One region of the Streptomyces sp. NPDC090127 genome, then DNA from elsewhere that is predicted to be linked to it. Evidence: predicted binding sites of a transcription regulator. Region 1 holds the regulator's gene; each other region holds the start of a gene.
What was found. The regulator HrcA, encoded in region 1, represses chaperone genes, less so after heat shock. The targets are predictions, from matches to a motif close to TTNGCACTCNGNNNNNCNGAGTGCNAA.
Positions count from the first base shown of each region.

Region 2: a site for HrcA is predicted at 2,820-2,846, ahead of groES (co-chaperone GroES). Genes of this name have one in related genera too.
Region 3: a site for HrcA is predicted at 3,765-3,791, ahead of groL (chaperonin GroEL). Genes of this name have one in related genera too.

Region 1 covers NZ_JBIVDE010000006.1:107,077-117,259, forward strand. The annotation lists gene ACIPPS_RS22545 (16S rRNA (uracil(1498)-N(3))-methyltransferase) at 1-360, opposite strand, end outside; gene ACIPPS_RS22550 (nitronate monooxygenase) at 357-1,436, opposite strand; gene dnaJ (molecular chaperone DnaJ) at 1,628-2,767, opposite strand; gene hrcA (heat-inducible transcriptional repressor HrcA) at 2,768-3,787, opposite strand; gene ACIPPS_RS22565 (MBL fold metallo-hydrolase) at 3,972-4,694, shown strand; gene ACIPPS_RS22570 (DUF3097 domain-containing protein) at 4,705-5,505, shown strand; gene hemW (radical SAM family heme chaperone HemW) at 5,723-6,955, opposite strand; gene ACIPPS_RS22580 (AMP-dependent synthetase/ligase) at 7,036-8,910, opposite strand; gene lepA (translation elongation factor 4) at 9,180-10,183, opposite strand, start outside.
Region 2 covers NZ_JBIVDE010000001.1:1,127,687-1,137,869, reverse strand. The annotation lists gene ACIPPS_RS04990 (hypothetical protein) at 1-235, shown strand, start outside; gene ACIPPS_RS04985 (SAM-dependent methyltransferase) at 370-1,551, opposite strand; gene ACIPPS_RS04980 (polysaccharide deacetylase family protein) at 1,634-2,599, shown strand; gene groES (co-chaperone GroES) at 2,993-3,301, shown strand; gene groL (chaperonin GroEL) at 3,421-5,049, shown strand; gene ACIPPS_RS04965 (ester cyclase) at 5,256-5,954, opposite strand; gene ACIPPS_RS04960 (hypothetical protein) at 6,096-9,536, shown strand; gene ACIPPS_RS04955 (hydroxyacid dehydrogenase) at 9,513-10,183, opposite strand, start outside.
Region 3 covers NZ_JBIVDE010000008.1:255,939-266,121, forward strand. The annotation lists gene ACIPPS_RS27855 (hypothetical protein) at 1-591, opposite strand, end outside; gene ACIPPS_RS27860 (GNAT family N-acetyltransferase) at 726-1,295, opposite strand; gene ACIPPS_RS27865 (SRPBCC family protein) at 1,292-1,759, opposite strand; gene groL (chaperonin GroEL) at 1,972-3,600, opposite strand; gene ACIPPS_RS27875 (cold-shock protein) at 3,975-4,178, opposite strand; gene ACIPPS_RS27880 (MoaD/ThiS family protein) at 4,701-4,979, opposite strand; gene thrC (threonine synthase) at 5,008-6,303, opposite strand; SAM riboswitch class I at 6,321-6,472, opposite strand; gene ACIPPS_RS27890 (glucosyl-3-phosphoglycerate synthase) at 6,594-7,535, shown strand; gene ACIPPS_RS27895 (hypothetical protein) at 7,574-9,511, shown strand; gene ACIPPS_RS27900 (trehalose-6-phosphate synthase) at 9,577-10,183, shown strand, end outside.

The DNA.
Region 1 (10,183 bases):
GCCCTTCCACTGGGTGATGCAACGGGACGCGGCCCACGGCACGATCGCGTCGACACCGGTCTCCGTCATGATCTCGACGGCCAGTTCGCCCCGGTCGCCCTTGGGCAGCGCCTGGACGACGGTGATACGGGGCGCGGGCTCGGCCTCCTCGTACGTGCAGGAGACCTGGACGGTCAGCTGGTCCTTGCCCTCGGTGCCGAGCACCACGCAGTCGGCCCAGGCGCCCCGGCCGTCCGTGAGGACGAGCTCCTCCCCCGCGCGCAGCCGCTTCACGGCGACGGCGTGGCGGCCCTCGGGGCCGTCGAGGAGGAAGGTGCCGGTGCCGGGGACGGCCTCGACGACGAAGACGGGTGCGGTCATGAGGCGGTGCTCCTGTGGGCCTGCGCGGTCAGTGCGGTGTCGAGTTCGGCGGCCAGCACCTCGACGAGCTGGCCGGCCGGGAGGTCGCGGGCCAGCCGGTGCCCCTGGCCGGCCCACAGGGCCATGCCCTGCGCGTCGCCCGCGGTCGCGGCGGCCTTGCGGATCGGGGCGGTGAGGTGATGGACCTCGGGATAGGCGGCGGGGGCGTACGGTCCGTGCTCGCGCATGAAGCGGTTGACGAGCCCGCGCGCGGGGCGGCCGGAGAAGGCGCGGGTGAGTTCGGTGCGGACGAAGAGCGGGTTGGTGAGGGCCTGCTTGTGCAGCGGGTTCGCGCCCGATTCGGGGCACACCAGGAAGGCGGTGCCGAGCTGGGCGGCGTCGGCCCCGGCGGCGAGGGCGGCGGCGATCTGCGCGCCGCGCATGATGCCGCCGGCGGCCACGATCGGCAGCTGCACGGTCTCCCTGACCTGGGTGACGAGGGTGAGGAGCCCGGTCCCGGCGAGGGCGGCGTCCGGGTCGTCCCGGTGTGTGCCCTGGTGCCCGCCGGCCTCGACGCCCTGCACGCAGAGGGCGTCCGCGCCGGCCCTCTGGGCGGCCTGGGCCTCTTCGGCGGAGGTGACGGTGACGACGGTGAACGTACCGGCGCGGGCGAAGGCGTCGAAGGTGTCCCGGTCCGGACAGCCGAAGGTGAACGAGACCACGGGGACCGGGTCCTCGAGGAGGATCGCGAGCTTGGCGTCGTACGCGTCGTCGCGCCCGTTGTCGGGGTCGCCGAGGGCCGTCTCGTACCAGGTGGCCTCCCCGGCGAGCTGGTGGCGGTACACCTCCACGGCGGCGGGGTCGGCGGGCTGGCCGCCGGGCGGCATGAAGAGGTTCACGCCGAAGGGCTGGCCGGTCAGCCCGCGCACCTGCTTGATCTCCTGGTACAGCCCGCCGGCCGTCTTGTACCCCCCGGCCAGGAACCCGAGCCCGCCGGCCTCGCACACGGCCCCGACGAGCTGCGGGCTGGAGGCGCCACCCGCCATGGGGGCCTGCACGATCGGGTAGCGGGAGAGATCGGTCAGCGCGGGGGACATGCAGGCATGGTGCCACACGGAAGGGCGGCATCCGCGCTGCGGATACCGCCCTCACCAGCCCCTCGCGGGTGCGCTCCCGCTGGCGGGCCTACCGCCCGTTGAACGCGTCCTTCAAACGCGAGAACAACCCCTGCTGCCCCGACTGACCGTGCCGACCCGGGGGACAACCCCCGGACCCCCGGCAGCGGCGCCTACCGCCCGTTGAACGCGTCCTTCAAACGCGAGAACAACCCCTGCTGCCCCGGCTGGAACTGGCCCGTCGGGCGCTCCTCGCCGCGCAGCTTCGCCAGTTCGCGCAGCAGTCGCTCCTGCTCCACGTCGAGCTTCGACGGCGTCGTCACCTCGACGTGGACGATCAGGTCACCGCGTCCGCCGCCGCGCAGGTGCGTGATGCCGCGCCCGTGCAGCGGGATCGACTGGCCGGACTGGGTGCCCGGGCGGATGTCGACCTCCTCGAGCCCGTCGAGCGTCTGCAACGGCACCTTCGTGCCGAGCGCGCCCGCCGTCATCGGGATGGTGACCGTGCAGTGCAGGTCGTCGCCGCGCCGCTGGAAGGTCTCGTGCGGGACCTCGTGGATCTCCACGTACAGGTCGCCCGCCGGGCCGCCGCCCGGGCCGACCTCGCCCTCGCCGGCGAGCTGGATGCGCGTGCCGTTGTCGACACCGGCGGGGATCTTCACGGTCAGCGTGCGCCGCGAACGGACCCGGCCGTCGCCCGCGCACTCCGGGCACGGGGTCGGGACGACGGTGCCGAAGCCCTGGCACTGGGGGCAGGGGCGGGAGGTCATGACCTGGCCCAGGAAGGACCGGGTGACCTGCGAGACCTCACCACGACCGCGACACATGTCACAGGTCTGCGCGGAGGTGCCGGGCGCGGCACCCTCACCGGAACACGTCGTACAGACGACGGCCGTGTCGACCTGGATGTCCTTGGTCGTGCCGAAGGCGGCCTCGTTGAGGTCGATCTCCAGCCGGATCATCGCGTCCTGGCCGCGCCGGGTGCGCGAGCGCGGCCCGCGCTGCGACGCCGTACCGAAGAACGCGTCCATGATGTCCGAGAAGTTCCCGAAGCCACCCTGGCCGAAGCCGCCGGCCCCGGCGCCACCGCCCGATGCGGACAGCGGGTCACCACCGAGGTCGTAGACCTGCTTCTTCTGCGGGTCCGACAACACCTCGTACGCGGCGTTGATCTCCTTGAACCGCTCCTGCGTCTTCGGATCGGGATTCACATCCGGGTGCAGCTCGCGTGCGAGCCGCCGGAATGCCTTCTTGATCTCGTCCTGGGACGCGTCGCGGCGCACGCCGAGTACGGCGTAGTAGTCCGTGGCCACTTACGACTCCGCCAGGATCTGTCCGACGTAACGTGCCACTGCGCGTACCGCTCCCATCGTTCCGGGGTAGTCCATGCGGGTCGGTCCGACCACGCCGAGTTTGGCGACTGCCTCGTCGCCCGAACCGTAGCCGACCGCGACGACGGACGTGGACGTGAGTCCCTCATGGGCGTTCTCGTGCCCGATCCGTACGGTCATGCCCGAGTCCTTCGCCTCGCCGAGCAGCTTGAGGAGCACGACCTGCTCCTCCAGAGCTTCGAGCACAGGCCTGATCGTGAGGGGGAAGTCATGGCCGAAGCGGGTGAGATTGGCGGTACCGCCGATCATCAGCCGCTCCTCGTGCTCTTCCACCAGCGTTTCGAGCAGGGTCGCGAGCACCGTCGAGACCGTGCCGCGGTCCTCCGTCTCCTCGAAGGACTCCGGAAGATCCTGCACCAGCTGCGGCACGTCCGCGAAACGGCGACCGACGACCCGGCTGTTGAGCCGGGCCCGCAGATCGGCGAGCGAGGTCTCGCCGAACGGCGCCGGGCAGTCGATGACGCGCTGCTCGACCCGGCCGGTGTCCGTGATGAGCACGAGCATCAGCCGGGCGGGCGCCAGCGAGAGCAGTTCCACGTGCCGGACCGTCGAGCGGGTCAGCGACGGGTACTGCACGACGGCGACCTGCCGGGTCAGCTGCGCGAGCAGCCGGACCGTGCGCCCGACGACGTCGTCGAGGTCGACGGCTCCGTCGAGGAAGTTGTGGATCGCGCGCCGCTCGGGCGTCGACAGCGGCTTGACGCCGGCGAGCCGGTCGACGAAGAGCCGGTAGCCCTTGTCGGTCGGGATGCGTCCGGCGCTGGTGTGGGGCTGGGCGATGTAGCCCTCGTCCTCCAGGACGGCCATGTCGTTGCGCACGGTGGCGGGCGAGACGCCGAGCTTGTGGCGCTCCGTGAGCGCCTTGGAGCCGACGGGCTCCTCCGTCCCGACATAGTCCTGGACGATGGCGCGCAGCACCTCGAGTCTGCGTTCGCTGAGCATCGCGCACACCTCCAGCTGTCGTATCGGTTTGCTCCGCATTTGGCACTCGCCCTGCCCGAGTGCCAGGAAACCCCCGGCCAGTGTACGGCGGCGGGCATCGCTCCTGGCAAGGAGGCCGCCTCGGGGTGGCGCCCGTCACGGGCATCGGGGGCTTCGCGGACGTCGCTGCGGATAGCGTCCACGTATGGACGTCGATTGGAAAGAGCTCGGCTGGGAGCGGCTCGCGGACGGGGTGGGCAGGCGCCGCCTGCCCGGCTGGGACGCCACGGTGGGTCTGGTCGTCGGGGAGGAGGCGGTGCTGCTGTACGACACGGGCTCCACGCTCCGGGAGGGGACGGAGCTGCGGGGTCAGGTGGAGGCGCTGACGGGCGGGCGAAGAGTGACGCACATCGCACTGAGCCACCCGCACTTCGATCATGTACTGGGCACGGCGGCGTTCGCGGGGGCGGAGGTGTACGGCGCGGTGGGTCTGCCGGAACTGCTGAGGCGGGACGGGGACGCGCTGCGGGCGGACGCGGTACGGCAGGGGGTGGACGCCACGGAGGCGGCCGAGGCGGCGGACATGCTGGTGGCGCCGCACCACGTCGTCTCCGGCGAGTGGACGCTGGACCTGGGGGGCCGGCAGGTGCTGCTCGCCAACGTGGGTCCCGGTCACACCGCGCACGACCTGGCGCTGCTGGTGCCGGGCGGGCGGGAGATCGTCTTCTGCGGGGACCTCGTCGAGGAGTCGGGGGAGCCGCAGGCGGGCCCGGACGCGATCCCGTCGCGCTGGCCGGACGCGCTGGACCGGCTGCTGGCCCTGGGCGGGGAGGACGCGCTGTACGTACCGGGCCACGGGGCGGTGGTGGACGCGGCGTTCGTACGGCACCAACGCGAGGAGCTGGCACGCCGCTTCGCGGTCGCATAACGTCTCGCGAATGCGCAGCTACAACCCCGACCTGACGCCCCCTTGGAAGCGGTCCGCCCCGGTGCCGGAGGTGCCGGCGGAGGTGGACCTCGTGGTGGAGGAGGTCTCGACCGGCTTCTGCGGGGCGGTGATCCGCTGCGAGGCGGGCACGGTGACGCTGGAGGACCGCTTCGGCAAGCACCGGGTGTTCCCGCTGGAACCCAGGGCGTTCATGCTGGAGGGCAAGGTGGTGACGCTGGTGCGCCCCTCGGCCGGCCCGACGCGGCCGACCCGGACGGCCTCGGGCTCGATCGCGGTCCCGGGCGCGCGGGCGCGGGTGGCGCGGGCGGGCCGGATCTACGTGGAGGGCCGGCACGACGCGGAGCTGGTGGAGCGGGTCTGGGGCGACGACCTGCGCATCGAGGGCGTGGTGGTGGAGTACCTGGAGGGCATCGACGACCTTCCGGCGATCGTGGCGGAGTTCGCCCCGGCGTCGGACGCCCGGCTGGGCATCCTGGTCGACCACCTGGTGCCGGGCTCCAAGGAGTCCCGTATCGCGGCCCAGGTCTCGTCCCCGGACGTCCTGATCGTCGGCCACCCGTACATCGACGTCTGGGAGGCGGTGAAGCCGTCCTCGGTGGGCATCCCGGGGTGGCCTCGCGTCCCGCACGGCCAGGACTGGAAGACGGGCGTCTGCCGAGCCCTGGGCTGGCCGGAGAACACGGGCGCGGCCTGGCAGCACATCCTGTCCCACGTCCACACCTACAAGGACCTGGAGCCGGAACTCCTGGGCCGGGTGGAAGAACTCATCGACTTCGTCACAGCCCCCTGACCCGCCCCCCGGTCGTGGGCAATCGTTCCGCGGGCGGAACGGGTGGGCACAACCCACAGGGGCGACGCCTTCTCGGGCCCCTCCCACAAGGCCGACGCCTCCCAGGCCCCTCGCACAGGGCGCCGCACCCCCCGGCCCCCGCACAGGGCGCCGGACCCCCGGGCCCCCGCACGGGCGCGAGGCCCCCCGGACGGGGCCCGTGCCGTACGGAGTCCGCCTAGTCCACCAGGTCCCGAACCACCGCGTCGGCCAGCAGCCGCCCCCGTAGCGTCAGCACCGCCCGCCCCTCGCCGTACGGCTCCGCCGCGAGAAGCCCGTCCGCCAGCGCCCTCTCCGCCGCCGCGAGCCCCGCGGGCTTCAGGAGCTCCAGCGGGCAGCCCTCCCGGAGCCGTAGCTCCAGAAGCACGCGCTCCACGCGCCGGTCCTCCGCCGAGAGGACCTCCCGCCCCGCCCCCGGCGACCGACCGGAGGACAGCGCCGCCGCGTACGCCCCCGGATGCTTCACGTTCCACCACCGCACACCCCCCACGTGCGAGTGCGCCCCCGGCCCGGCCCCCCACCAGTCCGCGCCGCGCCAGTACAGCTCGTTGTGCAGGCAGCGCCCGGCCTGCGAGGTGGCCCAGTTCGACACCTCGTACCACTCGAAGCCCGCCTCCGCGAAGACGGAGTCCGCGATCAGATACCGGTCCGCGTGCACGTCGTCGTCGGTCATCGGGACCTCGCCCCGCCGGATCCGCCGCGCCAGCTGCGTCCCCTCCTCCACGATCAGCGCGTACGCGCTGACATGGTCGGGGCCCGCCCCGATCGCCGCCTCCAGGGACGCCCGCCAGTCGTCGTCGGACTCCCCCGGCGTGCCGTAGATCAGGTCCAGGTTCACGTGCTCGAAGCCCGCCGCCCGCGCCTCCGCGACGCACGCCTCGGGCCGCCCCGGGGTGTGCGTACGGTCGAGGACCTTCAGGACGTGCTGTCGGGCGCTCTGCATGCCGAAGGAGATCCGGTTGAAACCACCGGCCCGCAGCTCCGCCAGGTACGCCGGGTCCACCGACTCCGGGTTCGCCTCCGTCGTCACCTCGGCGTCGTCCGCGAGCCCGAACTCGTCCCGGATCGCCCCCAGCATCCGTACGAGATCGCCGGCGGCGAGCAGCGTCGGCGTACCGCCGCCGACGAAGACCGTCCGCACCGGGCGCGGGTCGTCGCCGAGCACCTTCCGGGCGAGGCGTATCTCCTCGACGACCTGCCCGGCGTAGTTGTCCCGGGAGGCGAGCACGCCGCCGGCACCGCGCAGCTCGCTCGCGGTGTACGTGTTGAAGTCGCAGTAGCCGCACCGCGTGGCGCAGTACGGCACGTGCAGATAGAACCCGAGCGGCCGCTTCCCGGCCCCTTCCAGGGCGTGCGCGGGCAGCACCCCGTCCTCGGGCATGGGCTCACCATCGGGCAGTACGGAAGGCATGAGCCCATTGTCCCGTACTGCCCGACCCAAGCCGTCGGCCTGTGGAAAACCCGGCGGCGACGACTGCTCCGGAGCGGCGGTTACGCCTCCCGAGCCCCCGCGTACATCTCCTCGATCAGGTCCTTGTACGTCCGCTCCACCACCGGCCGCTTCATCTTCAGCGACGGCGTCAGCTCCCCGTGCTCGATGTCCAGGTCCCGCGGCAGCAGCCGGAACTTCTTGATCGTCTGCCAGCGCTGAAGGCCCTCGTTGAGCCGGTCCACGTAGCCCTGGACCATCTCCTGGGTCTGCGGGGCGGCGACGACCTCCGCGTACGCCTTGCCCGCGAGGCCGTGCTCGGCGGCCCAGCCGAGGATGGCGGGCTCGTCGAGGGCGATGAGCGCGGAGCAGTAGTTCCGGTCGGCGCCGAGGACCACGATGTTCGAGACGAACGGGCAGACGGCCTTGAACTGGCCCTCGATCTCGGTCGGCGCGATGTACTTGCCGCCCGAGGTCTTGAACAGGTCCTTCTTGCGATCGGTGATCCGCAGATAGCCGTCGGCGGAGAGCTCACCGATGTCGCCGGTGTGGAACCAGCCGTCCGCCTCCAGGACCTCGGCCGTCTTCTCCGGCAGGCCGTGGTAGCCCTCCATGATGCCGGGGCCGCGCAGCAGGATCTCGCCGTCGTCGGCGATCCGGACCTCGGTGCCGGGCAGCGGCTTGCCGACGGTGCCGGTGCGGTAGGCCTCGCCCGGGTTGACGAAGGAGGCGGCGCTGGACTCCGTCAGGCCGTAGCCCTCCAGGATGTGGATGCCCGCGCCGGAGAAGAAGTAGCCGATCTCGGGCGCCAGCGCGACGGAGCCGGAGACGGCGGCGCGCAGCCGACCGCCGAAGGCCTCGCGGAGCTTCTTGTAGACCAGCGCGTCGGCGACCTTGTGCTTGGTCTCCAGGCCGAAGGGCGCGGAGGCGGTGCCGGTACGGCGGAAGTTGTCCTGGGTGACCTTGGCGTACTCGCGGGCCACGCCGGCCGCCCACTGGAAGATCTTGTACTTGGCCGCGCCGCCCTCGCGCGCCTTGGCGGCGACGCCGTTGTAGACCTTCTCGAAGATCCGGGGCACGGCGGCCATGTAGGTGGGCTGGACCACCGGCAGGTTCACGATGATCTTGTCGATGCGGCCGTCGACGGCGGTGACGTGGCCGACCTCGATCTGGCCGGAGGTGAGCACCTTGCCGAAGACGTGGGCGAGCGGCAGCCAGAGGTACTGCACGTCCTCCCGGGTGACCAGGCCGGTCGCGGCGATGGCCTTGGCCATGTAGGACCAGTTGTCGTGCGGGAGGCGGACGCCCTTGGGCCGGCCGGTGGTGCCGGAGGTGTAGATCAGGGTGGCGAGCTGCTCGCGGGTGATCGCCGCGACGCGCTCCTTGACGGCTTCGGCGTGCTTCTCCAGGTACGCCTTGCCGCGCGCCTCCAGCTCCGCGAGGGAGAGGACCCAGTCGTCGCTCTCGACGCCCGTGGGGTCGATGACGACGACGTGGTGGAGCCCGGGCAGGTCACCGCGGGTCTCGCGGACCTTGGCGAGCTGGTCCGCGTCCTCCGCGATCAGCACCTTGGACTCGGAGTCGGCGAGGATGAACGCCGACTCCTCCGCGTTGGTCTGCGGGTAGACGGTGGTGGTGGCGGCGCCCGCGCACATCACCCCGAGGTCGGCGAGGATCCACTCCACACGGGTGGAGGAGGCCAGGGCGACCCGCTCCTCGGGCTGGACGCCGAGGTCGATCAGACCCGCCGCGATCGAGTAGACCCGTTCGGCGGCCTGCCCCCAGCTGAGCGACTTCCAGTCGTCCGGGCCCTGCCCGTCGGAGGCGGGGACCGGATAGCGGTAGGCCTCCGCGTCGGGAGTCCGCGCCACGCGCTCAAGGAAAAGGTTCGCCACCGAGGGCGGCCGGTTCTCGATCAGGGTCTGTGTGTCGCTCACGACGTCCTCCGGGCGGCGGCGGTGCGTTCTGGCGGTGCGTTCCATACGTTCCTGAGTACGCGCTTCCTGGCGTACTAACTCGCGAGTAACCTTCGAGCCGCGATCAGAGTAAGGCGCCGGGGACCGGCGCGTAAGAGGCTGCGGGCCGCCTCTTCATACCCGGTTGATAACAGAACGAACGGCGAACGGGCCCCCGCACGGACTGTGCGGGGACCCGTTCGATGTAGCTGTCAGCTAAACGGCGGACAGCGACGCGGTGACCGGAGCGACTACTTCTTCGTCTTGCCGCCGGACTCGTCGCTCGACAGAACGGCGATGAAGGCCTCCTGCGGCACCTCCACCGAGCCGACCATCTTCATCCGCTTCTTGCCTTCCTTCTGCTTCTCCAGCAGCTTCCGCTTACGGGAGATGTCACCGCCGTAGCACTTGGCGAGGACGTCCTTGCGGATGGCGCGAATGGTCTCGCGGGCGATGACCCGGGAGCCGATCGCGGCCTGGATCGGCACCTCGAAGGCCTGCCGCGGGATGAGCTCCCGCAGCTTGGCGACGAGCCGCACGCCGTACGCGTACGCGGCGTCCTTGTGCGTGACGGCCGAGAAGGCGTCGACCTTGTCGCCGTGCAGCAGGATGTCGACCTTGACCAGGCTGGAGGCCTGCTCACCGGTGGGCTCGTAGTCGAGGGAGGCGTAGCCACGCGTCTTCGACTTCAGCTGGTCGAAGAAGTCGAAGACGATCTCGGCGAGCGGGAGGGTGTAGCGGATCTCGACCCGGTCCTCGGAGAGGTAGTCCATGCCGAGGAGGGTGCCGCGACGGGTCTGGCAGAGCTCCATGATCGCGCCGATGAACTCGCTGGGGGCGAGGATCGTGGCGCGCACGACGGGCTCGAAGACGTCGTTGATCTTGCCTTCGGGGAACTCGCTCGGGTTGGTGACCGTGTGCTCGGCCCCGTCCTCCATCACCACGCGATAGACCACGTTGGGGGCGGTGGCGATGAGGTCGAGCCCGAACTCACGCTCCAGCCGCTCGCGGATCACGTCGAGGTGCAGCAGGCCGAGGAAGCCGACGCGGAAGCCGAAGCCGAGGGCGGCGGAGGTCTCCGGCTCGTAGACGAGCGCGGCGTCGTTGAGCTGCAGCTTGTCGAGGGCGTCGCGGAGGTCCGGGTACTCCGAGCCGTCCAGCGGGTAGAGGCCCGAGAACACCATCGGCTTGGGGTCCTTGTAGCCGCCGAGCGCCTCGGTCGCGCCCTTGCTCAGGCTGGTGATCGTGTCACCCA
Region 2 (10,183 bases), on a different contig from region 1:
CCGGCTGCGCAGGCCCGTCCTGAGCGTCGTCTGGCTGCTGGTCTCCTTCGCGCTGTGCGCGGTCGGCCTGTGGCTCTCCCTGGCCGCGCCCGCCGAGGCGACCGGCCCGGGGCGCGGCGGCTACGGCCTCGTGACCTACTTCATGGGCGCCGCGCTCGGGCTGTGGGTCAGCGGCCTGACCGGCGTGGTGAAGGCGGTCGGCCATTACCGGCTGGCGGTGCGGCTCGTGGCGTAACGGACGGCCCGACTGCCGACGGCCCCGCCGCTACGGGGCGGGAGTGCCGACACGGGGGGCTACAGCGGCGGCGGTTGTAACGCCGAGGGCTACAGCGCCGGCGGTTATGGCGGCGGGGGCTCCAGCACCGTGGGCTACCGCGCCGGGTGGCCGATCAGCGTCGTCGGGGCGCCCGCGACGCGGGTCAGGAAGACTGTGGCCGCGTTCGGTCCCTTCGGCTTGACCCGGCGGCGGATCTCCTCCGGTTCGACCGCGGAGCCGCGCTTCTTCACCGTCAGCGTGCCGACCTCCCGCTCGCGCAGCAGGGCCTTCAACTTCTTGAGGTTGAAGGGGAGTTCGTCGGTGATCTCGTACGCCGTGGCGAACGGCGTCGGGACGAGGGCGTCCGCCGTGACGTACGCGATGGTCTCGTCGACCAGGCCCCCGGACAGCTCCTCCGCCACCTCGGCGACCAGGTGCGCGCGGATGACCGCGCCGTCCGGTTCGTAGAGGTAGCGGCCGACCGGGCGCACGGCGGGGTCGGGCAGGTCGCGGCCGATGAGGCTCGCGCCGGCGGGCAGGAGGGTGGCGCGCCGCTCGCCGGGGGAGGTGCCGAACCACAGCACGGCCTCCTTGACGTCGCCGCCGTCCGAGATCCACTCCGCCTCGGCCTCCGCCGGCACCGCCTCGTGCGGGATGCCGGGCGCGATCTTCAGCGCCGCGCGCGGGGCCTTGCGGGCGGCCTCGACCGCCCAGGAGAGCGGCGGCGAGTACGCCTCGGGGTCGAAGATGCGCCCCCGGCCGCCGCGCCGCGCCGGGTCCACGAAGACGGCGTCGTACGGGCTTGTGTCGATCTCGGTCACGTCCGCGCACCGCACCTCGATCAGGTCGGTCAGCCCGAGGGCCTCGGCGTTGGCGCGGGCGACCTCCGCCGTCAGCGGGTCCCGGTCCACGGCCAGGACCGCGATCCCGGCCCGGGCGAACGCGAGGGCGTCCCCGCCGACCCCGCCGCAGAGGTCGGCCACCCGGCGCACGCCGAGCGCGCGCAGGCGTTGTGCGCGGTACGCCCCGACCGTCGCGCGCGTCGACTGCTCGACGCCGTGCGGGGTGAAGTACATCCGGTACGCGTCCTCGGCGCCGAACTTCGCCACCGCGCGCTGTCGCAGCCGGGCCTGCCCGAGGGCCGCCGAGACCAGGTCGGCGGGGTGCTCGCGGCGCAGCCGGGAGGCGACGGCCAGTTCCTGGGCGGGGTCGTAGTCGCGCAGGGCGGCGAGCAGCGTCTGGCCCTCGGGGGCGAGCAGGGCGGTGAAGGCGGCGAGGTCGGTCACCCGTCCCATTGTGGGCCAGCCGGGGGATGGTGGGCGCCGGGCGGCGGTGTCTCCGGCCGTGCGGGGCGCTCCGCTGACAGGATGCGGCGCCATGCAGCTAGTAAGACAAAAGGACGAAATTCGCCCGAAGAGAGTGGCGGCGCGCATCCGTCGCTCGGTGGGCGCCGCACTGGTCGTCGCCGCGCTCGGATCCGCCTGCGCGGGTCCCTCTGCCGACGGGGAGGGCACCGCGGGCGCGCCCGCGGCCGGGCAGAAGGGCCCCGCGCGCCCCGACGCCGGCCGGCAGCGGCCCGAGGGCGCGGCCGCCGCGCTCGACTCGTACGTCGAGAAGGTCCGCGAACTCCGCGCCGCACGGGTCGTCGCCGCCAGGAAGTGGGGCCTGGAACGGCCGCCGCTGGAGGCGCCGGCCCCGCCCGCGGTGAAGCCGAAGATCACCACCCGCAAGGGCTTCGAGACGGACGGCGAGGGGCTGCCGCCGGTCTTCACCACCGTGCCGACGAAGCAGAAGGTCGTCTTCCTGACGATCGACGACGGCGCGGAGAAGGATCCGGAGCTGGTCCGGATGATGAGCGAGCTGAGGATCCCCTACAGCGCCTTCCTCAGCGACTACCTCGTCAAGGAGGACTACGGCTACTTCAAGAAGATGCAGGACGCCGGCGTCTCCCTGCACAACCACACTCTCAACCACCGCTATCTGCCCGGGCTCTCGTACAGCGCGCAGAAGCGCGAGATCTGCGGGATGCAGGACGTCATCGAGAAGCGGTACGGGAAGCGTCCCCCGCTCTTCCGGCCGCCGTACGGCAACTACAACGAGGACACGCTGCGCGCGGCCGCGTCGTGCGGGGTGAAGGCGGTTCCGCTGTGGGCCTCGGAGGCTTTCCCGGACCGGATGGAGTGGCGGGAGTGGGACCGGGACCTGCACCCCGGCGACATCGTGCTCACCCACTTCCGGGGCAAGGAGGACTGGAAGGGCTCGATGCCGGACATGATCCGCCGGGTGATGAAGACGATCACGGCCAAGGGGTACGCGGTCGCGAAGCTCGAGGACTACGTGTGACCGGCGCGCGCCGGTCGGCGGTCGGCCTCGCGCTGGCCGGCGCGCTCCTGGGGGTCTCGGGGTGCGCGACGTCGGTGGACCCGATCGAACGCCTGGGACGGAAGGCGGCGGTGGAGCTGCGGGAGCTGGGAGAGCTGCGGGAACAGGGGCGGAACGATCCCGTCCGACGTGCCGTTTCCCGTAGGGACGTGCCCCCCGCGCCGCGGCGCGCCGCACTGAATTGGCACTCCGCTTGACCGAGTGCTAATCGCGGTCATAGTCTCAGGTCTGGCACTCCCCACTGGAGAGTGCCAACACAGCGACGGGCAGGTCCGGCACCCGCGACGACGGATCCACCTGGTCGCCACCCCAGACAGTTAGCCCCGTGAGATCTCCGAAGGGGGAGGTCGGATCGTGACGACCACCAGCTCCAAGGTTGCCATCAAGCCGCTCGAGGACCGCATCGTGGTCCAGCCGCTCGACGCCGAGCAGACCACCGCCTCTGGCCTGGTCATCCCGGACACCGCGAAGGAGAAGCCCCAGGAGGGTGCTGTCCTCGCGGTGGGCCCGGGTCGCTTCGAGAACGGCGAGCGCCTGCCGCTCGACGTCCAGGTCGGCGACGTCGTGCTGTACAGCAAGTACGGCGGCACCGAGGTGAAGTACAACGGCGAGGAGTTCCTCGTCCTCTCGGCTCGCGACGTGCTCGCGATCATCGAGAAGTAATTCACCGAAGTACCTGAAGCGGATGCTTTGAGCTGCGCCCCTGACCCCCCACCGGGCGTCCGGGGCGCAGTTCGTTTCACCAGTTTCACCACGAAATCCGAGAGGGCTGAATCGCTCCCATGGCGAAGATCCTGAAGTTCGACGAGGACGCCCGTCGCGCCCTTGAGCGCGGCGTCAACAAGCTTGCCGACACGGTGAAGGTGACGATCGGCCCCAAGGGTCGCAACGTCGTCATCGACAAGAAGTTCGGCGCTCCCACCATCACCAACGACGGTGTCACGATCGCCCGCGAGGTCGAGATCGAGGACCCGTACGAGAACCTCGGTGCCCAGCTGGTGAAGGAGGTGGCGACCAAGACCAACGACATCGCGGGTGACGGCACCACCACCGCCACCGTGCTCGCCCAGGCGCTCGTCCGCGAGGGCCTGAAGAACGTCGCCGCGGGTGCCTCCCCGGCCGCCCTGAAGAAGGGCATCGACGCCGCGGTCAAGGCCGTCTCCGACGAGCTGCTCGCGACCGCCCGTCCGATCGAGGACAAGTCCGACATCGCCGCCGTGGCCGCGCTCTCCGCGCAGGACCAGCAGGTCGGCGAGCTCATCGCCGAGGCGATGGACAAGGTCGGCAAGGACGGTGTCATCACCGTCGAGGAGTCCAACACCTTCGGTCTGGAGCTCGACTTCACCGAGGGCATGGCCTTCGACAAGGGCTACCTGTCCCCGTACATGGTGACCGACCAGGAGCGTATGGAGGCCGTCCTCGACGACCCCTACATCCTGATCAACCAGGGCAAGATCTCCTCGATCCAGGACCTGCTGCCGCTCCTGGAGAAGGTCATCCAGGCCGGCTCCTCCAAGCCGCTGCTGATCATCGCCGAGGACGTCGAGGGTGAGGCCCTGTCGACCCTGGTCGTGAACAAGATCCGTGGCACCTTCAACGCCGTGGCCGTCAAGGCCCCGGGCTTCGGCGACCGCCGCAAGGCGATGCTCGGCGACATGGCCACCCTCACCGGTGCCACCGTCATCGCCGAGGAGGTCGGCCTCAAGCTCGACCAGGCCGGTCTGGACGTGCTGGGCACCGCCCGCCGCGTGACGATCACCAAGGACGACACCACCATCGTCGACGGTGGCGGCAAGTCCGAGGACGTCGCGGGCCGCGTCAACCAGATCAAGGCCGAGATCGAGTCCACCGACTCCGACTGGGACCGCGAGAAGCTCCAGGAGCGCCTCGCGAAGCTGGCCGGCGGCGTGTGCGTGATCAAGGTCGGCGCCGCCACCGAGGTGGAGCTGAAGGAGAAGAAGCACCGTCTGGAGGACGCCATCTCCGCGACCCGCGCCGCGGTCGAGGAGGGCATCGTCTCCGGTGGTGGCTCCGCTCTGGTCCACGCCGTCAAGGTCCTCGAGGGCAACCTCGGCAAGACCGGCGACGAGGCCACGGGTGTCGCGGTCGTCCGCCGCGCCGCCGTCGAGCCGCTGCGCTGGATCGCGGAGAACGCCGGCCTCGAGGGCTACGTCATCACCTCGAAGGTGGCGGAGCTGGACAAGGGCAACGGCTTCAACGCCGCCACCGGCGAGTACGGCGACCTGGTCAAGGCCGGCGTCATCGACCCGGTGAAGGTGACGCGCTCCGCGCTGGAGAACGCCGCCTCGATCGCCTCCCTCCTCCTCACCACCGAGACCCTCGTGGTGGAGAAGAAGGAAGAGGAGCCGGCGGACGGTGGCCACGGCCACGGTCACGGCCACTCGCACTGACGCGCGCGTAACCGCTCACTGAGGTCCGGTGCCCCGCTGGGGGCGCCGGACCTCGGCGTTTGGTGACGCCGGGACCTACGGCCTCCACGGCGCCCAGGGCTACGACCTCGACCGCGCCCAGGGGCTACGACCTCGACCGCGCCCAGGGGCTACGGGCTCCACCCCGCCAGGGCCAACGGCCTCCACGGCGCGGCGCCCAGGGCGGCCTACGCCTCCACCGCGCCCAGCTGCCCCATGAGCCCGAGCAGGTCGTACTGCCACCACCCCTCCGTGATCTTCCCGTCGTGCCGGAACTGGTGGATGGTCGTGCCGGTCATGGACACCTTCATGCCGGTGGGCTGGAGCCCCATGAAGTCGCCGTTGTGCGTCGCGATCAAGGTCCACCGCGTGCAGACCCGGTCGCCCTCGGCGATCTGGTCGTTGACGGTGAAGGCGAGGTCGAACCCGTTGCGCCACATCTCCGCCTCACGGCGGACCGCGTCCATGCCGATGACGTCCTGCTCGTTGGTCGGATCGTGGTCGTGGTACCCCTCGGCCAGCACCTCGTCGAGCGGTGGCAGCTCGCCCTCGGCGGTCATGAGCTCGAAGAGCCGACGGGCGTTGCTCTTGTACAGCTGCTCGTCCCGGACGATGTCGAGGTCCGTGAACGTCGGCATCTCGTCACAGAGCGCGATCATCTCCCGGAAGATGCGATCCGTCTCCGGAAGCTGCGAGTTGGTCATCGCGACCTCGTAGGAGGGGAACTCCACGATCTCCACGAGGTGGGACGAGTCGGAGCGGTCCTTGCCGATGACGCTGTGCGTGGCGGTCCGCTTGCCCTGGGTCTGATCGACCCACTTGTCCATGAGCCGGTTCAGATCGTCGAACCGACTGGTTTTGCAGTCAATTATCTGTACGAAGGTCATGGTGCCTCCCGGACCGGGTGGTCCCTTCCATCGTAGGTCGTGTCCGGAAAGTCTGGCCTGGCTCGCGACGCCCGGCACGCACGCTCGCCGCGCATACTGTCCGGACACTCCCTGGGCCCGGACGCCTGACAGCATGAGGTCATGCAGCAGGCGCGGGGGAAGCAGTCGGTCGCCGTGGGGGGCGACGCGGGCATCGTGGTGACCGGCTCCCACAACCAGGTCGTCACGGCGTCGCCGGTCCGCTCGGCGTACGGGCAGCAGGTCCGCAGGCTCGCCCCGGAGGAACTGGTCGGCCGGGACGCGGAGTTGGCCGCGCTGACGGACTTCTGCACCGGGCGCTCCGGCCCCTCGTACGCCTGGTGGCGCGCGGAGGCCTGGGCGGGCAAGACGGCGCTGCTGTCCTGGTTCGCCCTCCATCCGCCCCAGGGCGTCCGTATCGTGCCCTTCTTCATCACGGCCCGGCTGGGCGCCCAGAACGACGCCGTGGCGTACGTGGACGTGGTCCTGGAGCAGCTCGCCGAGCTGGCGGGCGAAGGCCTGCCGGCCCTGCTCACCGCGGCCACCCGCGAGGCCCACCTGCTCCGCCTCTACGGGGAGGCGGCCCGGGCCTGCGCCAGGCGGGGCGAACGCCTGGTCCTCCTGGTCGACGGCCTGGACGAGGACCGGGGCGTCACGACGGGCCCGGACGCGCACTCGATCGCGAGCCTGCTGCCGACCGACCTCCCGGTCATCGTCTCGGGGCGCCTCAACCCCCCGCTCCCGGCGGACGTCCCGCCCGGCCACCCGCTCCAGGACCCCGCGATCGTCAGGCTCCTGGAGCCCTCCCCGTACGCCCGCGCGATCCGTGCCGAGGCGGAGCGCGAGCTGAAGCGACTCCTGGAGTCGGCCGGCACGGCGGGCGACGTCCTGGCCCTGCTCACCGCGGCCGGCGGCGGCCTCACGGCGGACGACCTGGCCGAGCTGACCGGGGAAGTCCCGTACCGCGTGAAGGATCTGCTGCGCACCGGCCCCGGCCGCACCTTCGCCCTCGTCGGACAGTCGTACATCCTCGCCCACGAAGAACTCGCGGTCCACGCGCGCGAGATGCTGGGGGAGCGGGAGCTGCACCGCCGACGGGGAACGCTGCACACCTGGGCGGAGGAGTGGCGGGCGAAGGGGTGGCCGGAGGGGACGCCGGAGTACCTGCTGCGGGGGTACGTCTCGATGCTGCGGACGGCCGGAGACCTCGACCGCATGCTGACGTGCGCGCTCGACGAGGCCCGCCACGACCGGATGATGGAGGAGACGGGCGGGGACGTCCTGGCGTTCGAAGAGATACGGATGACGGAAGAGGCGTGCGTCCGCGCGGGCGTCCCGGACCTCGTCGACGTCGTCCGGCTGGTCATCCGCCGGGAGGAGCTGGAAGGCCGGAACGGCAATGTGCAGGGGACGCTGCCGTGGGCCTGGGCCTCGCTCGGCCAGGACCGCCGAGCCGAGGCGCTCGCGCACAGCATCCCGAGCCTCGACTGGCGCGCGCTCGCGCTGGTGGACATCGGCGTCGTCTACCTCGACCGGGGCGATCCGGTGGACGCCGTGCGGGTGTGGGAGGACGCGGAGGCGCTCGCGGACCTGCCCGACTACAGCGGGGCCGACGAGTGGGAGGTGGCCCTCGCGCAGCTGAGCATCGGCTGGGCGAGGGCCGGGCGCCTCGACCGTGCGGAGCGACTGGCGACCGGGCTCGTGGAGCCGGCCGACCGGGCCGTCGCGCTGCCCGGCGTGGCCGGGGAGTGCGCGCGGGCCGGGGACGCCGAACGGGTGGAACGGCTGGCGACCGCGGCGGGCCCGGCGGGGGAGGCCCTGGTGCGCGTTCGGGTCGCGCTGGAGCTGTCGTGGGCCGGACGCGGTGGAGAGGCGGCGGCGCACCTGGCACGGGCGGACGCGGCGGTCGCTGCCTCCGACACCCCGGCCGAGGTGTTCGACCTCCTGACGTCGATGGGTGAGGACGAGCGGGCCCGGGCCGTGGCCCGGACCCACGCGGCGGATCCGAACGTGGCACTGGCCGAGATCCGGTGGGCGGCGGGCCGGGGCAGGTACGACCTGGCCGAGGAACTGGCGCGCGCCATGGACGACGTACGCCACCGGAGTGAGGCGCTCGCGGTCCTGGTCGCCGCGCTGGCGGACACCGGCCGGCTCGACCGGGCGGAGGCCCTGGCGCGTGAGCGGGCCGACGAGGCCTTCCCCGACCACCTGCTGGAACCGCTCGTCGAGTCGATCGCCCGGACCGGCGACTTCGCCCGCGCCCGGGCGCTGGCCTGCGCGGTCGCCCCCACGGATCCGGTCCAGCACGCCCTGGTACGAGGCGTGGTGGCGGCGGTCGTGGCGGCGGGTGGCGAACGACGGCTGGTGCGGGAGGCGGCTTCCGTGGTCGCCGAGGTGGAGGCCAGGATGCGTGTCGCGCGACCGGGAGGAAGCCTCGACGTCCTGGAGACCGCCCGGTGTCTCGCGGAGGTCGGGTGCGGCGACGAGGCGCGTTCGTTGCTGCGGCACATCGAGGCGGAGCTCGGGCTCGGCGCCGCCGAGGACGGCGCGCCCGTCGCGCCCCTGTGGCCGGTCGAGGCCGCTCTCGCGGCCCGGGCGCTGGCATGGGCGGGCGAGTTCGACCGGGCGACGGAGCTGATGCGGCGCCTGGACGCGGACATCATGGGGGGAATGGCCTGCCGGGCCCTCGTCGAACGGCTCTGGTGGGCCGAGGAGTTCACCCGCGCCGAGGCGGTCGTGGCCGAGGCACATCGGACCGGCAGGGTCGATCTGTGGTGTGTGCTGGCCTGCCTGGCGGCCGACTCCGGTCACCTGGACGACGCCGAGCGGTTCGCGCGCGCCGCGGCCACGCCTGACGAGCGCGTGCGGGCCTGGGCCCGGCTCGCCGTCGGCTGGGCGCGGGCCGATGAGCCCGCCCGGGCCCGCGACGCCTTCGCGAGGGCACGCTCGCACGCCGAGGAGGGCGACGACGAGGGCGGTGACGGCGGTGCTGTACGGGGCGACGACGAAGGCGGGGACGTCGGCGCAGGCGAGCGCGGTGACCATGGCGAGCGCGACGACGAAGGCGGGACCGTCGTGCGGGGCCGTCCCGAGCTCGTCGCGGCCTCCTTCGCCGTGGGCGAGGAGGAGGCGGGCGCCGCGATGCTCGCCGCCGTCGTCGCCTGGGAGGACGCCCCGATCTGGTACCTGACGCGCGTCGTGACCGCCTTGGCCGAGGCGGGGGAGGACGACAGAGCCCGCACGCTCGCCCGGGGCGCGACCGACCCGGCGAAGCGGGATCATCTCGTCGGGAGCCTGGTGCGTGCCCTGACGGCGGCGGGGCGGCACGACCGGGCGGCGGAGTGCGCGCGCGGCTTCGGCAGGCCCGACGACCCCACCAGCGTGGACGAACTGCGTTCCTGGGCCTCTCTCGCGCTCGGGGTCGAGCCCGCGCGCGGGCGCCTGATGATGGCGCGGCTGTTACGGCACGAGGCGCTCGTGAACGTGCTGCCGTCCGTGCTGCGCCTCGAACCCCGTGCCGTCCCCGTCGTCGTGGACGCCCTACGCCGAGCGCGTCAGGTCTGACGGGCGTACCGGATCGGTGAACGGCTCGCCCCGTGCGTACCGTTCCACCTCCCCGAGCGCCTGGTCCGCCATACGGTGCAGTTCGTTGCCGAGCGAGCCCGCCATGTGCGGGGTCAGCAGCACGTTCGGGAGCGTCCAGAGGGGGGAGTCGGGGGACGGGACCTCCGGGTCGGTGACGTCCAGGATCGCGTGCAGGCGGCCGGCCGTGAGGTGGAGGAGCAGTGTCGGCTCGTCGACCAGGGTGCCGCGCGAGGTGTTGATCAGGGTCGCGCCGTCCGGCATCAGGGCCAGCTGCCGGGGACCGATCATCCGGTACGTGGACGGCAGCTGGGGCGCGTGGACCGAGACGATCGTGCTGTGGGCGCACAGGTCGTCCAGGTCCACGAGCCGCACGCCGAGCTCGCGCGCCTCGTCGGCCGTCACGTACGGGTCGTGGAGCAGCACCTCGAAGTCGAAGGGGCGCAGGAGTTCCACGACCCGGCGGCCGATCCGGGAGGCGCCGACGAGCCCGACCGTACGGCGGTAGTTGCCCCATGCCGCAGACTCGGTCGTCCACGCGCCGCCCGGGTGGCCCTCCCCGTACCACTGGGCCGAGGGCAGGACCCCCTTCCCCGCGAAGAGGATCGCGGCGAGCGTGTACTCGGCGA
Region 3 (10,183 bases), on a different contig from region 1:
GCCGTCGGCCTCGCCCCCGCCCTCCGTCGCCACGTAGCAGCCCCAGACCGGCCGCTCGGCGAGCCGCGCCCGCCGTACCCGCGCCTCCGCCTCCCGGCGGGCCTGCTCGCGCGCCCGCTCGGCCGCCTTCTCCTGCTCGGCCCTGACCAGGGCGCGGATCTCCTCGCCGACCGGCGCGTACGCCTCGATCGACTCCCGGAGCTTCCGCTCGTACCGCTCACGGGTCTTCTCCCAGGCGTCGAGCGCGCGTCGCGCGGCCAGCGGCCGCCACCACGGGACGGCGACGACCCGGGCGTGCGCGGCGCGGAGTTCGGCGCTGATGGCGTCCACGATCCCGACGTGCGAGACGGCCGCGTCGATCCAGCGGCGGCACTCCTCCGGGGTGCACGGGACGAGCGCGCCCGTCGCGGCGTGGGCCCGCGGGGTGCTGACGGAGAAGAAGGGCCCCTCGTGTCTCCTGGTCAGGAGGTAGACGGGGAAGTTCTCGTGGACGCGGACCATCCCGTCGATCCGCTCGACCTGGTCAGGGGCGTCCTGATGGCCCGACAGTCTCGTGTGGTTGATGAGGTACGGCACATCGGTGCGGCGCATCGGCTCCACCCCTGCGGCTCAGGCTCCCCCCAGAGTGCCCGCGCCCCTCGCCCCGCGCAATGGCCCCCGCGACACCGCCCCACCACCCCGCGCGTGTCCCCTCGCCCGGCCCCCTGCGGGGTCCCGCCCCGCCCCTACCCGGGCCCGCCCTCGCCCCCCGCCCGCACCCGCCCGTACATCACCATGTCCCGGCGTTCGCCGCCCACTTCCTGCCAGGACGCCAGCAGCCCCTCCCGTACGAAACCGGCCCGCTCCGCCGTCCTGGCCGAGGCCTCGTTCCAGGGTTCGACGAGCAACTGGAGGCGCGGGATGCCCAGTTCGCCGAGGGCCCAGGTGCTGACCGCCGTCAGCGCGGCCGCCGCCGCGCCCTCGCCCCGGCAGGAGGGGGCGATCCAGTAGCCGAGCGTCGCCCGGCCCTCCGGGAGGTCGCGCAGCCAGAGGCCGATCATGCCCGCCGGACGGGCGTCGCGGCGGCGGACGACCACGAAGGAGTAGCCCGCGCCGGTCTCCGCGCGGCCCTGCTGGCGCCGGACGAACGCCTCGCCCTCACTCTCCGAGTACACCGGCGGGACCGTGGTGGCCAGCGGGATGTACGGGTCGGTCGACGCCTCCTCCACGAGCGGCAGATCCGCCCGCTCCCACCCGCGCAGCTCGTACGATCCCGATCCCGATCCCGCGGCGAGCCGCGGCACGACCAGGCTCACATCAGCTCCAGGTACGCCGCGAGGCGGTCGTACTCCTCCTTGACCCCGGCCTCCATGCCCGTCGCCAGCGCCTGGTCCCGGATCTCCGACGACGGCCAGACCGACGTGCTCGTGAGCGCCGTGCCGCCGTCCGGCGTGTCGTCGAAGGTGAGGGTGACGTGGACCGGCGGGCCGGGCATGAGCTCGAAGACCTCGGTGTAGACGAGGCGCTCATGGGCGAGGATCTCCTCGTACGTGCCGGAGAAGACGATCTCCCGGCCGTCGGGCGCGGTCTGGCCCCAGCGCCACGCCCCGCCGACCCTGAGGTCGATGGCGCAGACGGACGTGGGCATCGCGGCCACGCCGTACCACTGGCGCACGTGCTCGGGGCGGGTCCACGCCTCCCAGAGACGGGCGGGTGGCGCGTCGAAGGTGCGGGTGATGACCAGTTCGCGGTCGGTCGGTGTCGTCAGCAGCGTGACCATGGATCGCTCCCGCCTTCCATGGGCCGGAGCGTGGTCATGGATCGCTCCCGCCGTCCGTGGGCCGCACGGCCCTGGGCCGCCTCGCGGCCCCCACCCCACCAGCATCACCCCGAACGCCCGAGGGCGGCACCCCCAGCAGGGGTGCCGCCCTCGGTCGCGTATCGCGCCGCGTACTGCTTCGCGTACTGCGGGGAACTACCGATCCCGGAGGATCAGAAGTCCATGTCACCGCCCGGCATGCCGCCCGGAGCGGCCGCGGAGGCCTTCTCCGGCTTGTCGGCGATGACGGCCTCGGTGGTGAGGAACAGCGCGGCGATGGAGGCCGCGTTCTGCAGCGCGGAACGCGTCACCTTCGCCGGGTCGATGATGCCCTCGGCGATGAGGTCGACGTACTCGTTGGTCGCGGCGTTCAGGCCGTGGCCGACGGGCAGGTTGCGGACCTTCTCCGCCACGACGCCACCCTCGAGGCCGGCGTTGACGGCGATCTGCTTCAGCGGGGCCTCGAGGGCCAGCTTGACGATCGCGGCACCGGTGGCCTCGTCGCCGGTCAGGTCGGCCTCGAGCTTCTCGAAGACGCTGGAGGCCTGGAGCAGGGCCACGCCACCACCGGCGACGATGCCCTCCTCGACGGCCGCCTTCGCGTTGCGAACGGCGTCCTCGATGCGGTGCTTGCGCTCCTTGAGCTCGACCTCGGTCGCGGCACCGGCCTTGATGACCGCAACACCGCCGGCGAGCTTCGCCAGGCGCTCCTGCAGCTTCTCGCGGTCGTAGTCGCTGTCCGAGTTCTCGATCTCGGCACGGATCTGGTTGACGCGACCGGCGACCTGGTCGCTGTCACCGGCACCGTCGACGATCGTGGTCTCGTCCTTGGTGATGACGACCTTGCGGGCGCGGCCCAGCAGGTCCAGGCCGGCGTTCTCGAGCTTGAGGCCGACCTCCTCGGAGATGACCGTGCCGCCCGTGAGGATGGCGATGTCGTTCAGCATGGCCTTGCGGCGGTCGCCGAAGCCCGGAGCCTTGACCGCGACGGACTTGAAGGTGCCGCGGATCTTGTTGACGACCAGGGTCGACAGGGCCTCGCCCTCGACGTCCTCGGCGATGATCAGCAGGGGCTTGCCCGACTGCATGACCTTCTCCAGGAGCGGGAGCAGGTCCTTCACGGAGGAGATCTTGGAGTTGACGATCAGGAGGTACGGGTCGTCCAGGGACGCCTCCATACGCTCCATGTCGGTGGCGAAGTACGCCGAGATGTAGCCCTTGTCGAAGCGCATACCCTCGGTGAGCTCCAGCTCCAGACCGAAGGTCTGGGACTCCTCGACGGTGATGACGCCTTCCTTGCCGACCTTGTCCATCGCCTCGGCGATGAGCTCGCCGATCTGGGTGTCGGCGGCGGAGATGGAGGCCGTGGAAGCGATCTGCTCCTTGGTCTCGACATCCTTCGCCTGCTCCAGCAGGGCGCCGGAGACGGCCTCGACGGCCTTCTCGATGCCGCGCTTGAGGGCCATCGGGTTGGCGCCGGCCGCCACGTTGCGCAGGCCCTCGCGGACGAGCGCCTGGGCGAGGACGGTCGCGGTGGTCGTACCGTCACCGGCGACGTCGTCCGTCTTCTTGGCGACTTCCTTGACCAGCTCGGCGCCGATCTTCTCGTACGGGTCCTCGAGCTCGATCTCCTTGGCGATGGACACACCATCGTTGGTGATCGTGGGGGCGCCCCACTTCTTCTCGAGGACGACGTTCCGGCCCTTGGGGCCAAGGGTGACCTTGACGGCGTCGGCGAGCTGGTTCATCCCGCGCTCGAGACCGCGCCGTGCCTCCTCGTCGAACGCGATGATCTTGGCCATGTGAAGTGGTCCTCCCGGACATGGGGTGGATAACGCTCCAGGACCGCGCCGATGCCCGCGACGGACGGCCTGCGAGCCCGATGGTTCCTTGCCCCACCTGGCCGCGGGCCTCATCTGCCCGATCCTCGTAAGCACTCTCACCTTCAGAGTGCTAACGCCAATGATTAGCACTCGGCATAGGAGAGTGCAAGCGCCTCTCGGTGATCGGAAGCCTGTCGCTCACACCCACCCGCGCCCGCCCGCGCGCTCCCACGCCCGCCCGCGCGCTCCCACGCCCGCCCGCGCACGCACGAGGGGTCCGCATCCTGGTCAGGATGCGGACCCCTCGGCGTGAGAACGCGTGAGTGCGTACGTGGTGGCCGATCGCGCCGTGCTCAGACGGCGAGCTTGACCATGTCCGCCTGCGGACCCTTCTGGCCCTGCGAGATCTCGAACTCGACCCGCTGACCCTCTTCGAGGGTGCGGTAACCGTCCATCTGGATCGCGCTGTAGTGGACGAATACATCCGCACCACCGTCGACCGCGATGAAGCCGTAGCCCTTCTCCGCGTTGAACCACTTGACGGTGCCCTGAGCCATGCCTAACTCCCCTATTACTGGCCCTTGCGCGGGACCGCACTTCGCGGACCCGGGTCAGACCCTGCGCCGGAACGCGTCGACCGCGGCTGAATGTATCTGCCCAACTGCCCTCTGCAACAGGTCAATCGGACGAGAATTCTGGGCACGGCGTAAAGGAGAATTCCGGAGAATTGATTGAATTCCGGGGCAAGTCGGGCCCGGCAAAGGGCGCAGAAGGTACACATCGTTCGCACACTTTGGCTGCTTCTTGTCGCATGCGGACGCATTCTCATATGCGCCTGGCACGGAGCGGCGAGTGAGGCCGGGGGGACTTCCCCAACTCTACCCCGCTCAACCATGCAGAATTGCCCCCTCCGCTTTCCTCGCGGGAGGGGGCAATTCGGTTACTCCGGGTAATTCGGTTACTCCGCGTCAAGCGAGCGCGCGGGCGGGCGCTCGGCCGCGGCCGTCCGCACTCGGCAGCGCTCGACCGCTCTCCGCTGAGAGCGGTCGAGCGCTCTCCGCGGAGCGCTCGGCAGGTGCTCAGCAGCCGCCGGCGACCGCGGGGATGATCGAGACGCCCGCGCCGTCCGGCGTCGCCGTCTCCAGGCCCTGCTCGAACCGGACGTCGTCGTCGTTGACGTAGACGTTCACGAAGCGGCGCAGCTTGCCCTGGTCGTCCAGGACGCGGGCGGCGATGCCGGCGTGGTTCTTCTCCAGGTCGGCGATGACCTCGGAGAGGGTCGCGCCCTCCGCCGGAACCTCGGCCTGGCCGCGCGTGTAGGTGCGGAGGATGGTGGGGATGCGGACCTTGACGCTCATGTGGTGCTGCCTTCCGTGACGAGGTGGGTCAGTGGGCCAGGCCGGCGTCGCGGAACGCGTCCAGGCTCGGGCGGATGGTGGCGGTCGCCTGCGAGGTGTCGGCCACCGCGTCCAGGGTCTTGAGGCCGTCGCCCGTGTTGAGCACGACCGTGGTGAGGGACGGGTCGATGAGGCCGGCCTCGACCAGCTTCTTCGTCACGCCGACCGTCACGCCGCCCGCCGTCTCGGCGAAGATGCCCTCGGTCCGGGCCAGGACCTTGATCGCCTCGACGACCTGCTCGTCGTTCACGTCCTCCACCGCGCCGCCCGTGCGGCGCGCGATGTCCAGGACGTACGGGCCGTCGGCCGGGTTGCCGATGGCGAGCGACTTGGCGATGGTGTTCGGCTTCTGGGGCCGTACGACGTCGTGACCGGCCTTGAAGGCCGCCGACACCGGCGAGCAGCCCTCGGCCTGGGCGCCGAAGATCTTGTACGGCTTGTCCTCGACGAGGCCCAGCTTGATGAGCTCCTGAAGGCCCTTGTCGATCTTGGTGAGCTGCGATCCGGAGGCGATCGGGATCACCAGCTGGTCGGGCAGGACCCAGCCGAGCTGCTCGCAGATCTCGTACGCGAGCGTCTTGGAACCCTCGCCGTAGTACGGCCGCAGGTTGACGTTGACGAAGCCCCAGCCCTCGCCCAGCGGGTCGCCGATGAGCTCGGAGCAGAAGCGGTTGACGTCGTCGTAGTTGCCCTCGATGCCGACGAGCTCGCCGCCGTAGACGGCGGCCATGACGACCTTGCCCTGCTCCAGGTCGTGCGGGATGAACACGCAGGAGCGGAAGCCGGCCCGGGCGGCCGCGGCGCCGACGGCGCCGGCCAGGTTGCCGGTGGAGGAGCAGGAGAGCGTGGTGAAGCCGAAGGCGCGGGCGGCTTCCAGGGCCTGGGCGACGACGCGGTCCTTGAAGGAGTGCGTCGGGTTGCCGGAGTCGTCCTTGACGAAGAGCTTGCCGGGCTCGACGCCCAGCTCGCGGGCGAGGTTGTCGGCCTGGACGAGCTTGGTCCAGCCCGGGTTCAGGTTCGGCTTCTCGGCGACGTCGGCGGGGACGGGCAGCAGCGGGGCGTAGCGCCAGATGTTGGCGGGGCCGGCCTCGATCTGCTTGCGCAGCGCCTCGGGGTCACCGGTGGGCAGGTCGTACGCGACTTCGAGGGGGCCGAAACACAGCTCACAGGCGAAGATCGGACCGAGTGCGAAGACTTCACCGCATTCCCGGCAGGAAAGGCCGGAAGCGGGACCGAGGTCGACGGTCTGGGTGGCTTCGGTGGTGGAAACAGTCTGTACAGCCATGGAGGCGAGGCCCTTTCTCCTCATCTTTCCCATGACGAACGTCGCCATGAGACGGATTTGGCACCTTCCCTAGCCGGGAGCCTCGCTGACGCGCGTGGCGCGGACGAGACCGACTGGAGGGTTGCCGGGGCTTCAACGGGCCGTTTCCCTCTGCCCCTCTGGATGAGCGGTATTCGATTGTGGAACGCGGACGGCACCCCGACATGCATCGGGCGTTCGCGTTGTTCAAGACTGTAACCGAAGGCATGGACGGTTGAGATGGTCGTCCGAACCGCGAGATGGAGATCACGTTGCTGGAAGAAGTGGAGCGCTGGCTCGGACGGCGGTCGTGGTCCGTGGCAGACCGTCCGCTCGACCGGATCCTGGCGGCGAAGCACGGGACGTCGGTCAGCGTCGTGCTGCCCGCGCTGAACGAGGAGGCGACGGTCGGCGAGATCGTCCGCGTGATCCGGCGCGAGCTGATGACCGAGGCCGTCCCGCTGGTCGACGACCTGGTGGTGATCGACTCCGGTTCCACCGATCGTACGGCGGAGGTGGCGGCGGCGGCCGGGGCGCGGGTGGTGGCGCGGGACGCGATCCTGCCCCGGATACCGGCCGTGCCCGGCAAGGGCGAGGTGCTGTGGCGGTCACTGATGGTGACCGAGGGGGACGTCGTGTGCTTCGTCGACGCGGACCTGCGGGACTTCTCCGCGGACTTCGTCTCGGGGATCGTCGGCCCGCTGCTCACGGACCCGGGCGTGGACCTGGTCAAGGCGATGTACGACCGCCCGTTGGGCGACACCCCTGGCCAGGGCGGTCGGGTGACGGAGCTGGTGGCGCGGCCGCTGCTGAATCTGCACTGGCCGCAGCTGGCCGGCTTCGTGCAGCCGCTGGGCGGCGAGTACGCGGCGCGGCGCTCGCTGCTCGAACGGCTGCCGTTCCCGGTCGGTTACGGAGTGGAGCTGGGCCTCCTCGTGGACGCGCTGCACACGGTCGGCCTGGACGCCCTCGCGCAGGTGGACGTCGGAGTGCGCAAGCACCGGCACCAGGACGGGCAGGCGCTCGGCCGGATGGCGGCGGCGATCTACCGGACGGCGCAGCTGCGGCTCTCGCGGGGGCATCTGGTGCGGCCCCGGCTCACCCAGTTCGAGCGGAGCGAGGCGGGCTTCACGCCGCGGACGTTCGCGGTAGACACGGAGGAGCGGCCGCCGATGGTCGAGATCGCGGAGTACACGCACCGCCGCGTGGCGTAACGACGAATGATTGTACTTTTTGCATAGATTCCCTTTTTATGCCGTTCACCAATCGAATGATCATGTCGCTGGCGGCGCTCGGCCTTGCCGTCGGCTCGCTCGGCTCCCTCGGCTCGCTCTCCGCCGCCGCTGCCGGGCCGGCCGCGGCGGACGTGGTGGAGCCCTTCGGCGCGCGCTACGACGCGTCGCTGTACGGCGACTTCACGACCGTCGGCAACACGGTCATGGGCTGCCCGACCGCCCCCGCCGACCTGGCCGTGCGCTGCGCCACCGCGACCGCAGGCCAGGGCAGGGACGACAACAACACCTTCGTCATGCGACGCCTCGACACCGCCTCCATGGGCGGCGGTCGCGGCTCCAGCACCGGCCACGTCGTGATCCCGGTCGGCGCCAGGGTCGCGTACGCCCGGCTCTACTGGGGCGGCAGCGACGGCACGTACAAGGGGCCGGGCGGGGCGCAGCTGAAGCGCTGCGACGTCTCCGGTGCCGACGCCGCGCCCTCCCCGGGCGACCACGCCACGACCACACCGCGGATCAGGGTGGGGGCGGGCGCCGCGACGCCGGTCTCGATCGACAGCATGGTGACCGACCCGCCGGAGACCGACGGCCCGCACTACTACACGGGCGAGTCGGACGTCACGGCCGCCTTCGCCGGGGTGACCGGCACGGACGCGCGGGTCGCCGTCGGCGACATCTGGGCGCCCGAGGGCAAGGGCTGTGTGGCCGGCTGGTCCCTGACGGTCGTCCACGAGTTCCCCGGCCCCGACCCGGTGTTCGCGCCGGACCGCCGGCACGTGTACGTCTACGGCGGGCACGTCCTGCAGCGGTCCACCTCCCCCGCGACCACCCTCACCGTGGACGGCTTCCACCGGACGTCGGGCAGGGCGCGGGCGGGCGTGACGGCGTACGAGGGCGACCGGAACACGCCCGGCGACCGGTTCCTGGTCGACGGCAGGAACGTCACCGAGGCCCACACGGGCAACGCCGACAACTTCTTCGTCGGCGGGGACGACGGCGCCCTCGCGCCGCGGCTGACCAACAACCTGTCCATCGACACGAAGGCCTTCGACCTCCCGGACGGCGCCGTTCCGGTGGGCGCCCGGTCGGCGGAGCTGACGTTCGCGACGAGCGGGGACACGTACGTGCCCTCCGGGCTCACCTTCTCCGTGCCGGTGCCGGACCTGGAGGTCACCGCGACGGCGCACCCCCGGAAGGTGAAGCCGGGCGACACCGTCACGTACACGATCACGGCGAAGAACCTCAGCCGGCTGGACCACCCGAACGCCAGGTTCGGCGACGACCTGGCCGGCGCCCTGGACGACGCCGACTACCGGGGCGACGCGAAGGCGACGCTGGGGAAGGTGACGTACGACAGGGGGAGGATCGGCTGGACCGGTGACATCCCGGCCGGTCGGACGGCGACGGTCACGTACTCGGTGAAGGCCCACGACGCGGCGCGCGGCGACGGCAGGCTCGTCAACAGGGTCGAGGTCGAGTCGCCCCGCTCGAACTGCGGCAGGTCCGGCGGCGACCCGGCCTGCGCGGCGACGGCGGCCGTCGACCGTCCGAAGCCCCCACCGCCCCCGAAGCCCACGCCGACACCCACACCCACACCCACCCCGACGCCGACACCGACGCCGACGCCGACGGGCGCGGTGAATCCGGCGAGCCCGGTGAACCCCGGCGACCCGGTGGATGCCACGCCGTCCTCTCCGGAGCCGGCCCCTGCCCCGGCGGACTCCCCGACCGACTCCCCGGCCGATCCCCCGGCCGATCCCCCGGCCGGGACGGAGCTCGTACCCGCGCCCGCCGCCCTCACCCACCAGCCGCGCCCGAACCCGCACGGCCCCGGCGGTGAGATGGCCGAGACCGGCTCCAGCGGTGAGCGGCTCTGGCTGCTCGGCGGACTGGCCCTGGCGCTGGCCGCGACCGGTCTCGTGGCGAAGGCGGCCCTGCGCGGACGTCGCGAGCCCTGAGGCGAGGATTCGCCAGAGTCGTATACGTACGTTTGAGCGTTTACGTCTCGGGCTAGGTTCGCCACATGGCTTCTGTGCTCGTGGCGTCCAACCGGGGTCCGGTCTCGTACGCCCTCGCCGCCGACGGCACCCTCGGTGCCCGGCGCGGCGGGGGCGGTCTCGTCTCGGGGCTGAGCGCTGTCTCCTCCGAGGACAGCGTGTGGGTGTGCGCGGCCCTCGGGGACGGTGACCGCGAGGCGGTCCGGCGCGGGGTGTCCGAGCCCGGCGTGCGCATGCTGGACATCGACCCCGAGGTGTACGCCGACGCGTACAACGGGATCGCGAACTCGGTGCTGTGGTTCCTCCACCACCACCTGTGGGACGTGCCGCGGGAGCCGGTCTTCGACGCCGACTTCCGCCGCCGCTGGGAGTCGTACCGCGGCTACAACCGGGCCTTCGCCGAGGCCCTGGCCGCCGGGGCGGACGAGGGCGCGGCGGTCCTCGTGCAGGACTACCACCTGGCGCTGGTCCCGGGCATGCTGCGCGAGCTCCGCCCGGACCTGCGGATCGGCCACTTCACGCACACGCCGTGGGCGTCACCCGAGACCATGCGGATGCTCCCGGAGGACATCCGCGAGGAGCTGCTGTGGGGGATGCTCGGCGCGGACGAGCTGGGCTTCCACACCTGGGCGT